3 regions of the Erwinia wuhanensis genome follow, and region 3 is predicted to be linked to each of the others. Evidence: predicted binding sites of a transcription regulator. Region 3 holds the regulator's gene; each other region holds the start of a gene.
What was found. The regulator LexA, encoded in region 3, represses DNA repair genes until DNA is damaged. The targets are predictions, from matches to a motif close to TNCTGTATGTACATACAGNA.
Positions count from the first base shown of each region.

Region 1 (3,235 bases), on a different contig from region 3:
CGCTAATGCCGTTCAGAGCGTAAAACTAAAAAAGGATGGCTGGCGGCCATCCTTTTTGCTGAGGCGGGTACAGCGCCGGCCGCCAGCTTTACAGAGGCGGGAGCGCATCAGCCGCTGATTTTACGCTAACGATGCAGAAGCGCGCACAGCGTCAACCGCTGACTTTTACGCCAGCAGCGCAGAAGCGGGGCAGCATCAGCCGCAGATTTTACGCTAATTATGCAGTAGCGCGCACGGCGTCAACCGCTGACTTTTACGCCAGCGGCGCAGGCGACAGCACGCTGCACGGCCTCATCAATATCGTCACCGGTTGCCAGCGCAACGCCCATGCGACGTTTGCCCTGAACTTCCGGCTTGCCGAACAGACGAAGCTGCAAGCCCGCGCCAAGTACCGTATCCAGATTGGCGAACTGCACGTTATCGCTGCTCAGTTCCGGCAGGATCACCGCCGAGGCCGCCGGGCCATACTGGCGGATGCCGCCAACGGGCAGGCCAAGAAAAGCGCGGACATGCAGCGCAAATTCCGAAAGATCCTGAGAAATCAGCGTTACCATGCCGGTGTCGTGCGGGCGAGGGGAAACCTCGCTAAACACCACTTCATCCCCGCAAACGAACAGCTCCACGCCAAACAGCCCGTGCCCGCCCAGTGCGATAACCACTTTCTCGGCAATCTGCTGCGCGCGCTGTAAAGCCAGCTCGCTCATCTGCTGCGGCTGCCAGGATTCGCGGTAGTCGCCATCTTCCTGGCGGTGGCCAATCGGCGCACAGAAGTGGATCCCATCGGCAGCGCTGACGGTCAGCAGCGTGATCTCAAAATCGAACTTCACTACGCCTTCCACTATCACCCGGCCTGCACCGGCGCGTCCGCCCTGTTGGGCATATTCCCATGCGGCAGCAAGCCCTGCGGCCTCGCGGATAAAACTTTGCCCCTTGCCGGAAGAGCTCATGACCGGCTTCACGATGCAGGGAAAGCCAATTTCCTGCGCGGCCTGATTAAAGTCCGCCACGTTGTCGGCAAAGCGATAAGAAGAGGTCGGCAGCGCCAGCTCTTCTGCAGCCAGGCGGCGGATACCTTCGCGGTTCATGGTCAGACGAGCGGCGCGAGCCGTCGGCACCACGCGCTGCCCCTGTTTTTCCAGCTCAATCAGCATATCGGTAGCGATGGCTTCGATTTCCGGCACGATATAGTCCGGACGCTCCTGCGCCACCAGCGCTTTCAGCGCCTCGCCATCCAGCATATTGATTACGTGACTGCGATGGGCGACATGCATCGCCGGTGCATCGGCATAGCGATCCACCGCAATGACTTCAACGCCCAGACGCTGACATTCCAGCGCCACTTCTTTACCCAGCTCGCCAGAGCCAAGCAGCATTACACGCGTTGCCGCAGGACGCAGCGCAGTACCAAGAGTTGTCATAAATCTCTACCTGATTAGAGGAAAAAATGCGGGCGCAGTATAAACGAAAACGATTGCGTCTTCATCCGATTTCCGGGCTTGAGAAAAATTCCCGGCCTGATATACTGTATAAAAATACAGTTAAACGAGGTGGGCACTATGGCTGTTGAAATCAAATATGTTGTCGTCAGAAAAGGTGAGGAAAAGATGACTTTCGCCAGTAAGAAAGAAGCCGACGCTTATGACAAAATGCTGGATATGGCCGAAGTGTTCTGCGACTGGCTGAGCGCTGCGCCATTGGATATGGATGAAAATCAGCGCGAGGCGTTGGGGATGTTCCTGTCGGAAAACAAAGATGCCGTGCAGCATATCCTGCGTACCAGCAAAATGCCGGAAGCGGAGTCCTCCCGTCCCGTTGCGTCAGTCGCCGCGTTAACCGCTGAGGATGCCGATGCCGATGCCGATGCCGATGCCGATGCGGAAGAGAAGAAGCCCAAAGCGGGGCGCATTAAAGCAGCGTGAGGCGGTCTCGTCTGTAGTGTGTGACGTTGTGGCTTGTTTACCAGCCCTGTCGCTACCAGATGCCCTGATAAGAGGGCGTTATCAGTAGCAGCCTGTCCTCGGACAGGCTTTTTATCTTTCTGTTTAGCGTTTACAGACCACAGCTTTTCAGGTTCAGGCGATTGTCGCCTGCGCACAGCAGCGTTTCAGCGCGTGCATGGCTTCTTTCGCCGCATCGGAAGGCGAGCGCTGTTTAATCTCATCATTAAAGACTTCCAGCCCAACCGGCCCGCTGTAGCCTTCCGCTTCCAGATAGTCCAGCAGCGTATAGAGCGGGAAGTTGCCCTGGCCCGGCAACAGCCGATGGTGCCTTGCCGTTTCCACCAGTTCGCTGCCGGAAGGCAGCGTGGCTAAATCGGAAAGCTGTACCAGGAAAATTTTGTCCATCGGGATGCCGTTTAAGTCGGCCACGGTTCGGTTGCGTACAAAAATATGGAAGGCATCCACGACCAGGCCCAGATTAGGCTCGTTAATACGCTGTACCAGCTGCCAGGCGGCGGCCGTAGTATTGATATGGGTGCTCCATGCCATCGCCTCAAAGGCGACCCGCAGCCCACGCTTTCCCGCTTCCTGCGCCAGCCAGCGAATATCCTCTTCTTCACGCCCGGCGATACACTCTTTTTGTGTAGAGGCTGGCGTCAGCAGGGTGGTGGCGCCCAGCGCCGCCGCTGTCTCCATCATTTTCAGCGCGTCGCGGCGTTTTTCCTCGCGCTGATCGTCCGGTGCGCCGTCAAAATCCAGCAGCACCTGGTAATCCGTCAGGGCAAGCCGCTGTTCCTCAAGCAGGCTGGCTACAGCCTGAGGCGTACCTTCAGCCGAGTCCACATCCTGCCGCCACAATTCCAGCTGGCTGAAGCCAGCCTGAGCGGCGGCGATAATTTTCTCTTCCGTTGTGCCGCTCAGTAAAACCGTATTAATAAAAAGTGGATTATGTTGAAAACGCATCCTGTTCCCCTTAAAGCTCAATAGCAAAAAAATGGACAGAGAGCCGGTAAACGGTCCGACCTTTTGACTCTCGCCTGCTGACAAGTATAGCGACCTGTGCCGATTCGCCAGCCTCATCAGCGCGCTAAAGGTTTTCCAGGCTTTGCCTGACTTGACGCTTCCTGACGTTAGCCGCTCTATGCTGGTTTTTTTACAATAAGGAGAGCATATGACTAACTGGCTGCAACAAATTCAAACCGTGTTAGGGAAAGGCAAGGGCGGCGGCGAGGGCCTGAGTAAAATGCTGGCGCCGGGCGCTTTAGGCGGCCTGGCCGGGCTGCTGATCGCCAATA
Region 1 covers NZ_JAUJUH010000001.1:125,537-128,771, forward strand. The annotation lists gene QZH36_RS00545 (bifunctional 4-hydroxy-2-oxoglutarate aldolase/2-dehydro-3-deoxy-phosphogluconate aldolase) at 1-6, shown strand, start outside; gene purT (formate-dependent phosphoribosylglycinamide formyltransferase) at 240-1,418, opposite strand; gene QZH36_RS00555 (YebG family protein) at 1,557-1,919, shown strand; gene QZH36_RS00560 (sugar phosphate isomerase/epimerase family protein) at 2,073-2,903, opposite strand; gene QZH36_RS00565 (tellurite resistance TerB family protein) at 3,112-3,235, shown strand, end outside.
Region 1: QZH36_RS00555 (YebG family protein) is a predicted target of LexA. The motif match lies at 1,521-1,540, and genes of this name have one in related genera.

Region 2 (3,235 bases), on a different contig from region 3:
CGGTATCCATTGCCAGGCAGATTTCGCTGACCAGAATGTCGAGCGCCTCGGTCAGCCGGGGCGCTCCTGCCACTTTCTCCACTATCTCGCGCAGCTGTATAAGCATATCTGAGCGGCTTACCCTCTCTTCCGTCGATAAGGCGTATTTCGCGGTACGGCATTCTCCTGCAGGGGCATCACCACGCTGGCGAACTCCTTCATCACCCGGCGATAAACGTCGCGTTTAAAAGAGACAACCTGACGTACAGGATACCAGAAGCTCACCCAGCGCCAGCCGTCGAACTCCGGCGTGCTGCTGGTTTGCATGTTGATATCCGCGTCATTGCACAAGAGTTGCAGAAGAAACCACTTCTGTTTCTGGCCGATACAAACCGGCTTTGTGTCCCAACGCACCAAACGTTTCGGCAACTTATAGCGTAACCAGTTCCGGGTAGAGGCAAGGATGCGCACATCTTTGCGGTGCAAACCGACTTCCTCAAAGAGTTCTCGATACATCGCCTGTTCTGCCGTTTCGCCAGGGTTGATGCCTCCCTGAGGAAACTGCCAGGAGTGCTGGCCATACCTTCTGGCCCACAACACTTGTCCCTGCCTGTTACAAATTACGATACCAACATTCGGGCGGTAGCCATCATCATCGATCACTGGACTACCTCAAAACTAATACTCGGATAGCCTGATTGTTTCATACTCCTTACAGACGGTAAACCACTGCTTTTGGGCCGTTACTGACGGCATTCGCGGGATAACTTGCGAACATTCGTAGAGTTATAAACAGAAATCGCCACTTTTGCGCGATCTTATTCACCTTTTCTGTGGATATCTTTGTGCAGAACTCTCCTGGCCGCTGGGGAAAACTCAGAGTGGCGCCTTTTAGCCTAAGGTTAATACTTTGGTTAACGCATTATAAATATTGGGATTTATCCAATTCTACCGCGTCCTTCTGCTGTTTCAGGGCCCCCGATCAATAACGACACCAGGCAGGTGGCGAAAGATCGAACACCGACTTTTTTATCCACAGGATATGTTGCTATCCTAAGCAAAAAATGCGGTAACCCGGGTAAAACCGCCGCGTCAAGCCTGTAAATCGAAACAGTATTATTTTAAAAATCGACTTATCCCATTTTTCTGTGGATAACTACGTGTAAGATCCTGTTCATTGTCGGTGCGCAGGCAGGCATAACCTTTTCAACTTCCCGATCGCGGCCGCAAAGTGACAAAAAAAAGCCGCGATTAATCATGCTATTATTGCGCTTTTCCTCAGGGATGAACGCATCCCTTTTAATATGGAAAACTACTGTTCATTTTTTAACCAACAACCAAGAGCAGGCGATGCCAGACTATTTTTCTCCGGTTTTACCGCCGGAAAACGAAGCCGCGTTACTGGAACGCGCGCGCCAGCTGGCTGGCTTTACGCTGGGCGAACTGGCGTTGAGAGCGGGCCTTACGATACCGCGCGACCTGCGTCGCGATAAGGGCTGGGTGGGTATGCTACTGGAACGCTATCTGGGCGCCAGCGCAGGCAGCAAACCAGAACAGGATTTTGCCGACATCGGCGTGGAGCTGAAAACTATTCCTGTCGACGCGCAGGGCCGCCCGTTGGAAACCACCTTTGTTTGCGTGGCGCCGTTGACCGGCAACAGCGGTCTGGTCTGGGAAACCAGCCATGTGCGACATAAGCTGGCGAGAGTATTATGGATCCCGGTAGAAGGCGATCGGGCAATTCCGCTGGCCGAACGTCGCGTCGGCGCCCCGCTGCTGTGGAGTCCCAGTGAAGAAGAAGAGCTGCTGCTGCGGCGCGACTGGGAAGAGCTGATGGATATGATCGTGCTGGGACAGGTAGAGCGTATTACCGCCCGCCACGGCGAAGTGCTGCAAATCCGGCCCAAAGCCGCCAACAGCAAAGCCCTGACGGAAGGCATTGGCGAAAACGGCCAGCCGGTGATGACGCTGCCCAGGGGCTTCTACCTGAAAAAGGCTTTCACCGCGCCCTTACTGGCACGTCATTTTTTACTGTAAAGCTTTAGCTGAGCGGCATCCGGATGAGTATACTCTTCGTTTAACTTTCGTTTAGGATGCAACGTTGTATGTTTGACTGGATTGCCGATCCCAACGCCTGGCTGGCGCTGGGTACACTGACGATTCTGGAAATCGTTCTGGGTATTGATAATATTATTTTTCTTTCTCTGGTGGTGGCTAAACTTCCCAAACAGCAGCAGAACGCCGCGCGCCGTATCGGCCTGGCGGGCGCCATGCTGATGCGTCTGGGTCTGTTGGCCTCGATTGCCTGGGTCATTCGCCTGACCACGCCGCTGTTTACGTTGATGGACCACTCTTTTTCCGCGCGCGATTTAATCCTGCTGTTCGGGGGGCTTTTTCTGCTGTGGAAGTCCAGTATGGAGATCCACGAAACAATAGAAGGCGGTGAAGAAGAACATAAAAGCAATGTTCATTCCTTCGCCGGCGCGATTGTGCAGATTATGCTGCTGGATATTATCTTCAGTCTTGATTCGGTAATTACTGCCGTTGGCCTGTCCGATCATCTGATTATTATGATGGCGGCCGTGGTAATTGCAGTGGGCGTGATGATGTTTGCCGCCCGCGCTATCGGTGAATTTGTTGACCGCCATCCTTCAGTAAAAATGCTGGCGCTGACTTTCCTGATCCTGGTAGGTTTCACCCTGATCCTGGAAAGCTTCAATATTCACGTGCCAAAAGGCTATATCTATTTCGCGATGTTCTTCTCCATGTCGGTAGAGTGTCTTAACCTGCTACGCGGCAAAAAAAACCACGCCTGATACCAGGCCGACCGGCGCTGCCGGTCGGCTTCTTCCCGTTGTTTTTACGATCAAAGTCAATAGTTCGTCGTGCTGTGACGCCTTTTTAGGAGTTCTGCGGTTAACGCTTTCTGTAAAATGCGCTATTACTGATGCAGGCAAATTGAAGGCTAAGGGAGCGAAGTATGAAGTTGATGTCTGGCGCGGCCGTTCTGATGCTGGCCACGCTGCTCGGCGGTTGCAGCAGTGATTACGTGATGGCGACAAAAGAAGGCAAGATGATTATGACCCAGGGTAAACCGGAGATCGATCAGGATACCGGTCTGGTGAAGTACACCGATCGCTCCGGCCATGAGCTGCAAATCAACGGCGATGAGGTTTCATCGATTGTTGAACGCTAAGCCCAATCCCGCCACCTGACGCTTTCCGACAGGTGGCCCCCACCGCACTTCCCGATAAAT
Region 2 covers NZ_JAUJUH010000003.1:462,828-466,062, reverse strand. The annotation lists gene ptsP (phosphoenolpyruvate--protein phosphotransferase) at 1-106, opposite strand, end outside; gene rppH (RNA pyrophosphohydrolase) at 118-642, opposite strand; gene mutH (DNA mismatch repair endonuclease MutH) at 1,330-2,016, shown strand; gene QZH36_RS09840 (TerC family protein) at 2,085-2,795, shown strand; gene QZH36_RS09835 (YgdI/YgdR family lipoprotein) at 2,960-3,175, shown strand.
Region 2: mutH (DNA mismatch repair endonuclease MutH) is a predicted target of LexA. The motif match lies at 1,076-1,095, and genes of this name have one in related genera.

Region 3 (3,235 bases):
ACCGCCCACTATCTATCGGGCATTGGACTTTCTGCTGGAGCAGGGATTCGTGCATCGCGTGGAGTCCACCAACAGCTATGTCGTCTGCCATCATTTCGAAGAGCCTGCGCATACCTCGGCGATGCTGATCTGCGACCGCTGCGGCGGCGTAGCGGAGCAACATGCGGAAGGCGTGCAGGATATTCTGAAGTCCCTGTCGCGGGCAGCGGGCTTTGCGCTGACCAACAGCGTGATTGAAGCGCACGGATTGTGCCAAAGCTGCGTTGAGGTGGAAGCCTGCCAGCATCAGGATGCGTGCCAGCACGATCATACGCTTGGGACAAAAAAGCGCGGTCGTTGAAACGGTCAACCATCAGAATAATTTAAGCGGCGGGATCGCGCCAGACAAAACAACAAGGGCAGCGCCAGAAGCGCTGCCCTTGCTTTAGAAGGCTATCCGGAGAATCGGCCCTGGCAGTGCCAGTCAGCCTTTCCGGGGGCTATCTTATCAGAAACGGTGGTTGTTGCTGGTTTCCCAGTCGCCCAGCTCTTTCTCAGCCTGGTCTTTGGTGTAGCCATAACGTTCCTGAATTTTACCGACCAGCTGATCGCGTTTACCTTCTACGACGGTCATGTCGTCATCGGTCAGCTTGCCCCATTTTTCTTTAAATTTACCTTTTAACTGTTTCCAGTTACCGCCGGCTTCGTCTTTATTCATCTTGTTTCTCCTTAACCTTAGGTGATAACAGCTTATCGTTACAGCAAAACCACTGACAGCAACATAAAACGCTGCCCAAATGCTTAACGTACAGATAATTGTAGTAGAAGATGGCAGGTTTGCACGGCGAGGCGGCGTATTTTTCTAAAAAAAAGCGAAGCGGCACGGGCCGGGCAGCAAAAATCGCGCGGGCTCGGATACTTAAGAAGCGGGAGAACAGAAGCGCTGAGGCGATTTTGCCGGTTCGATCGAAGGGAGCGGGAAGCGACGGATGCCAACAGAGAGTAACCGCCCATACGGAATGCCAACACACAATAACGCCAATGCGGAATACCAACAGGCAGTAAATATCAGCGTGGGATACGAAAAGACAATAAACGCTAAATACGAACAGGAGCGGGCATCGATATATGTCGGACAGAACTACGATGGCTTGCGCTCCACAGGAGACATTCAGGCACGGTCAGACAATATGGCAGGGGCAGACAACAACCGTAGGTGCGGTCAGACAATATGGCAGGGGCATACAGCAGAAGGATTCAGACAATATGAGAGGTGCGAAATAAAAGCCGTAGGCGATACGCCCGCCGGTAGAAGCAAGCCTCTGCGTCATCGCAACGACGCAGAGGCGGCACGGCGTCTGGCTATTACAGCCAGCTACCGTTGCGGATCACGCCGACGGCAAGCCCTTCGATAGAGAAGGTATGCTCACGCAGATCCACCACAATCGGCTGGAACTCGCTGTTTTCCGGCAGCAGCTGCACAATGTTGCCCTGCTTTTTCAGGCGCTTGACGGTGACTTCATCATCAATACGCGCTACCACGACCTGGCCATTGCGCACGTCCTGGGTTTTATGAACCGCCAGCAGGTCGCCATCCATAATGCCGATATCCTTCATCGACATGCCGCTAACGCGCAGCAGGAAATCCGCGCCCGGCTTAAACAGATCGGGATCGACCTGGTAATGGCCTTCGATATGCTGTTCCGCCAGCAGCGGTTCGCCTGCCGCCACGCGGCCAATCAGCGGCAGGCCATCGACTTCTTCCATCATCAGGCGGATACCGCGTGATGCGCCGGAAACGATCTCGATAACGCCTTTACGCGCCAGCGCCTTCAGGTGTTCTTCAGCCGCATTCGGGGAGCGGAAGCCGAGCTGAGCGGCAATCTCTGCCCGCGTCGGCGGCATGCCGGTCTGGTTAATATGCTGGCGAATCAGGTCATAGACCTGCTGCTGCCTTGCCGTTAGTGCTTTCATCCCGCCCCCTGGTTGTTTATACAGTCGACTGTGAGTATATACAGGTATTTCGTCAATGAAAACCTCAAGCCGGATAAAAAACCATGGTGATAGCTATTTAGCCCGGCGGCTGGTGAGAAAGCAGAATCGTCAGCCAGACAAAAACCGCTAACAGAATAGCTAACAGCACGGCAGCTGAGCCCATATCTTTGGCGCGCCCGGAAAGCTCGTGGAACTCATTGCCCAGCCTGTCGACCACGGCTTCTATCGCGCTGTTGAGGATTTCCACAATCACCACCAGCGCGACGGAGCCAATCAGCATGACTCTGGCCAAAGGCGTCACGTCCAGCCAGCAGGCGATAATAATCGCCACTACCGCCGCAACCACTTCCTGGCGGAAAGCCGCCTCGTGTTGCCAGGCCGCCCGTAATCCTTTCCAGGAATACCCCGCAGCTTTAATGATCCGCGTTAAACCCGAGGCGTTATTTGCCATAATCAGGGAACCCTTTGTTCTGTTTAGCGTCAATGTCAGGGTAGCGCACATTTTGCAACACCACAGATCTCATGCAAGGATTCTGGTATGCTTGCGGCGCTTTGCTAACAAGAGGCTTTATGTTGTCTATGTCAGGTTGGCGTAACTTATATTACAAATTATTGAATTTACCGGTAAAAATGCTGGTAAAAAGTAAAGCGATCCCTGCCGAGCCGGTCGTTGAGCTGGGGCTGGATACGTCGCGTCCTATTATGTATGTGCTGCCATACGATTCAAAGGCCGATTTGCTGGCGCTGCGTGAGCAGTGTCGCAAAGAGGATCTGCCCGATCCTTTAGACCCGCTGGAGATCGACGGCACGCTGCTGCCCCGCTACGTCTTTATTCATGATGGCCCGCGCGTATTTCCTTATTACGCGGCCAATCCGGAATCCGTAAAGACGTTTCACGACTATCTGGATCTCCATCGCAGCAACCCGCTGCTGGACGTGCAGATGGTGCCCGTCTCGATTATGTTTGGTCGGGCGCCGGGGCGTGAAGTTCAGGGCGAAAGCCAGCCGCATCTGCGCGTGCTGAACGGCATTCAGAAATTTATCGCCGTCCTGTGGCTGGGCCGCGACAGCTTTGTGCGTTTCTCGCCGATGGTGTCGCTGCGCCGTATGGCAACCGAGCACGGCACCGATAAAACCATCGCCCAGAAGCTGGCGCGCGTGGCCAGAATGCACTTTGCCCGTCAGCGCCTTGCCGCAGTCGGCCCGCGTCTGCCTGTGCGTCAGGATCTGTTCAACAAGCTCTTACAGTCCAAGGCTATCG
Region 3 covers NZ_JAUJUH010000004.1:462,978-466,212, forward strand. The annotation lists gene zur (zinc uptake transcriptional repressor Zur) at 1-340, shown strand, start outside; gene QZH36_RS12730 (CsbD family protein) at 488-697, opposite strand; gene lexA (transcriptional repressor LexA) at 1,345-1,953, opposite strand; gene QZH36_RS12740 (diacylglycerol kinase) at 2,051-2,425, opposite strand; gene plsB (glycerol-3-phosphate 1-O-acyltransferase PlsB) at 2,554-3,235, shown strand, end outside.